DNA from 2 places in the Streptomyces sp. NPDC002690 genome. Region 1 is predicted to be linked to the other one. Evidence: predicted binding sites of a transcription regulator. Region 1 holds the regulator's gene; the other holds the start of a gene.
What was found. Region 1 encodes HspR, which represses chaperone genes until heat shock. Its sites were predicted from a motif close to TTGAGNNNNNNNNNCTCAA; they were not measured.

Region 1 (2,198 bases):
CAGGACGTCCGAGGAACTCATCGAGCGCCTCATCGTCTTCGACCGCACCGTCGCCTTCATCCCGGCCCAGGACGACCGCCAAGTCGCCCTGGAACTACGCCACCCAGGGCTGGTCGCCTACCTTGCTTCGGTCTTCGAGCAGTTCTGGACCCGGGCCACACCGTTGCTGGAGGAGATCCGGTACGAGCCCACGCCGGACGGCATCAGCGCCGTCCAGCGTTCCATCGCCCAACTCCTCGTCGAGGGGCACGTGGACGACTCGATCGCCCGCCGGCTGGGGATGAACGTACGGACCTGCCGGGCGCACATCGCGAAACTCGCCACCACCCTGGGCAGCAGCAGCCGAGCCCAACTCGGCTTCCTGATAGCCCAGTCGGGCATCCTCAGCGAGGACTGACACCCGACGCGCCGCGGACAGGGGCCGCGGACCGCGATCACCCACGCACGGAAAGGGCCCGCCACCGGTATCACCGGGTGACGGGCCCCACGGACCGGACGGGCGGCACACGTCGGTCCGCCGTCAGTCCTTCGGCCGCTTCGGCCGCCAGACGACCAGCGCGCTGGTCTGCTGCACGTCCTGGTACGGCACGAGGTCGCGCCGGTACGAGGCGTGCACCTGGGCCTCGGCCTGCCGCATGGCGACCGCCGCCCCGTCCACCGTGGCGGACAGCTCGGCGACGCGCTGCTGGAGCGCGGCGACCTGGTTCTCCAGCTCGATGATGCGCTTGATGCCGGCCAGGTTGATGCCCTCGTCCTGGGACAACTGCTGCACGTTGCGGAGCAGTTCGATGTCACGGGCCGAGTAACGCCGTCCACGGCCGGCCGTGCGGTCCGGGGAGACCAGACCGAGGCGGTCGTACTGACGGAGTGTCTGCGGGTGCAGGCCCGAGAGCTGGGCCGCGATCGAAATCACGTACACCGGGGTCTCGTCGGTCAGTTCGTACGGGTTACGTCGGCGGCCGTCCATCTCAAGCTCCCTTCGCGGCCTGGAACAGGTCGGCCCGCGGGTCCTGGACCGCGGTCGCCTTGCGGTAGGCCTCCAGCGCTTCTCTGGCTTCGTCGCCCAGCTCCGTGGGCACCGCGACCTCCACGGTGACGAGGAGGTCGCCCCGGGTGCCGTCCTTACGCACGGCGCCCTTGCCACGGGCGCGCATCGTACGCCCGTTCGGGGTACCCGCGGGGATCTTGAGGGTGACCGGAGGGCCACCGAGGGTGGGGACCTTCACCTCGCCGCCGAGTGCCGCCTCCGGGAAGGTGACGGGCACGGTGACGGTGAGGTTGTCGCCCTTGCGGCCGTAGACCGGGTGCGCGTCCACGTGGACGGCGACGTAGAGGTCGCCGGCCGGACCGCCGCGCTCGCCCTGGCCGCCCTTGCCGCGCAGCCGGATGCGCTGCCCGTCCAAGACGCCCGCCGGGATGCGGACCTGCATGGTGCGGGCGGACTTGGCGCGTCCGCTGCCCTTGCAGACCTCACAGGGGTTCTCGGCGATCAGGCCGCGGCCCTTGCAGTCCACGCACGGGTCGGTGAGCGAGAACCCGCCACCGCTGCCGCGCGAGACCTGTCCCGTACCGACGCAGGTCGGGCAGACCCGGGGGGTGCCGTTCTTGTCGCCGGTGCCGGAGCACGCCTTGCAGGGTGCCTGGCTGGACATCCGCAGCGGGACCGTGGCCCCGTCGACGGCCTCGGTGAAGCTGAGCGTCACCTCGGTCTCGATGTCCTGGCCCCGGCGCGGCTGCACGCGCGTACCGGCGCCGCCGCCGCGGTTGAACAGCCCGCCGAACACGTCGCCGAGGCCGCCCCCGCCGCCGAATCCGCCGCCGCCCTGGCCGGCGGGGCCGCCCTGGGCACCTCCGAAGAGGTCCCCGAGGTCGAAGCCTCCGGGGAAACCGCCTCCGGCACCGGGACCGGGCCGGAACCCGCCGTTGCCGAAGAGGGCGCGCGCCTCGTCGTACTCCTTGCGCCGCTTGGCGTCCCCGAGGACGTCATTCGCCTCGGAGATCTCCTTGAAGCGCTCCTCGGCCTTGGCGTCACCCTTGTTGGCGTCCGGGTGGAACTCGCGGGCGAGCTTCCGGTACGCCTTCTTGATCTCGGCGTCGGTGGCGTCCTTCGGGACGCCGAGGACCTTGTAGTAGTCCTTCTCGACGAAGTCCTTCGTGCTCATCGACGTCCCTCCTTCCGGACGATCGGCCGTGGGCCT
Region 2 (2,198 bases), on a different contig from region 1:
CCGGCGTGCTCGGCGTCCAGGGTCGCCCGCGCGCCCCTGATGTCGTACGCGTCCTCGGTCCGCTCGTTCCAGGGCAGCTCCAGGACGGTGTCCAGCCAGGTCCTGATCCAGGACCCCTCGGGGCTCTGGTCCGAGGACCGCTCCAGCTTCTCGACCTCCTTGAGCGCGGCCTCGCGGACGTGCTCGGGCAGGTCGGCGGCCTCGACCCGGGTGCGGTAGTCGTCGGACTCGTCCCCCGGATCGCCGTTGAGCTCCGACAACTCCTTGCGTACGGCGTCGAGCTGGCGCCGCAGCAGGAACTCGCGCTGCTGCTTGTCGACGCCCTCCTGGACGTCCTTCGCGATGGACTCGGCCACGTCCTGCTCGGCGAGGTGCTCGCCGAGCCACCGCACGGCGAGCTTCAGCCGGGCGACGGCGTCCGTGGTCTCCAGCAGCTCCACCTTCTGCGCGGTGGTCAGGAAGGGCGAGTAACCGGAGTTGTCGGCGAGCGCGGAGACGCCCTCGATCTGCTGGACCCGGTCGACGACCTGCCAGGCTCCCCGCTTCTTCAGCCAGCTGGTGGCGAGTGCCTTGTACTCCGTGACCAGCTCGGCGACGGCGCCCGGCAGCGGGTCGGGCACGTTCTCGTCGATCCGGGTCGCCTCGACCCAGAGGGCCCTGCCCGGACCGCTCGTACCGGCGCCGATCCGCACCCGCGAACGGGCCCGCACGATCGCCCCGGGGTCCCCGTCGGAGAGCCGCCCGATCTGCTCGACCGTACCGAGGACACCGGTCCCCGTGTATCTGCCGTCGATGCGCGGAACAAGAAGCACCTCGGGCTTGCTGCCCTCACTGGCGGCAGCCTGCGCGGCTTCGACGGCGGCGCGGGCCTCGCTGTCGGAAAGATCGAGAGGAACCACCATGCCCGGCAGCACGACTTCGTCGTCGAGCGGCAGCACGGGCAGGTCGAACGGGGTGGACGCCTTGGTGTCGGTAGCCATGATCTTCCCTTCGGCAGTCAAGTTGAGCTATGCACGCTCAATGCTTGTGAGCCGAGGAATGTTCCCCATGAGATGTTCGCTGTGAGCGATCAGGGAGTGGTCGTCCCGTACGGGCAGGCACCGCACCCCTTCCGCTCTCGGGCATGTGGGCGGCGCGGTCCGAGGACTCGGCGCCGGCGCACGGGGTCAAGTCCCGCAAGGATCCGTCGCGCCCCTTCCGCCCAGAGCGGGGCTGATGTCGGTAGCACCTGTCACGATGCCCGGACATCGTCACGATCAGGAGAGACACATGGGCACCTGGGACGTCGGCCCCTTCGACAACGACACCGCGGCGGACTGGTGCGGCGACCTCGACGACGCCTCCCCGGACAGGCGTCAGGGCTTGGTCCGAGACACACTCGCCCGAGCAGCCGACACCACCGACGACCTCGACGCGGACGTCGCCGATGAAGCCATCGCCGCAGCCGCCCTGGTCGCCGCGCAATTCCCTGGCGGCGAGCCCGCTCACCCCCACTACGGACCGGACGAACCGCTCCCCGATCTCACCGGTCTGCGCGCCCTCGCCCTCCAGGCCCTGGACCGCGTGGTTACCGAACCGTCCGAACTCCTGGAACTCTGGGCCGAACCGGACGGCGGCCCCTGGCAGGCGACCATCAACCGGCTCCGCAGCACACTCACGCCCCAGCCTCCGGGAGAACAACTCCACCTGAGCTGACTTCCCCGTGGCAGTTCAACCGCCGGTTACCCGTCCGTAAGGGTCCACATGAGCTGGGACGTTCTCCTCCTCCGCCTGCCCGACCGCATCGCCTCAGCGCAGGACGTACCCGACGACTGCGCCTCGCCCCCGCTCGGCCGGCAGCAGGACGTCCTCGCGGCCGTGCGCCGGGCCGCCCCCGAAGCCGACCTCTCGGACCCCGTCCGGGGCGAACTCCTCGGACCCACGTGGTCCATCGAGCTCAACATCGGCGAGGAGGACCCCGTGGACTCGATCATGCTCCACGTCCGCGGCTCCGGCGACGACGTGCTCACACCCGTCTTCCGTCTCGCGGGCGCCCTCGAATGCAAGGCCCTGGACTGCTCCACGGGAGACCTGATCACTCCACGAGAACTCTCGGGCCTGCACGCCTTCCAGGAGTTCCGCGACCGCGCGATCGGCCCCTCACCATGACGCGCGGCAGCCCTCACCGCGGCCCGAAGACGCAGAGTCCACCCGTAGGA

Region 2: a site for HspR is predicted at 1,003-1,021, ahead of lon (endopeptidase La). Genes of this name have one in related genera too.

What each region holds. Positions count from the first base shown of each region.
Region 1 covers NZ_JBSFVR010000026.1:32,388-34,585, reverse strand. The annotation lists gene ACWD3D_RS06355 (helix-turn-helix transcriptional regulator) at 1-397, shown strand, start outside; gene ACWD3D_RS06350 (heat shock protein transcriptional repressor HspR) at 521-967, opposite strand; gene dnaJ (molecular chaperone DnaJ) at 969-2,162, opposite strand.
Region 2 covers NZ_JBSFVR010000093.1:1,398-3,595, reverse strand. The annotation lists gene lon (endopeptidase La) at 1-980, opposite strand, end outside; gene ACWD3D_RS14630 (DUF4259 domain-containing protein) at 1,270-1,695, shown strand; gene ACWD3D_RS14625 (hypothetical protein) at 1,744-2,148, shown strand.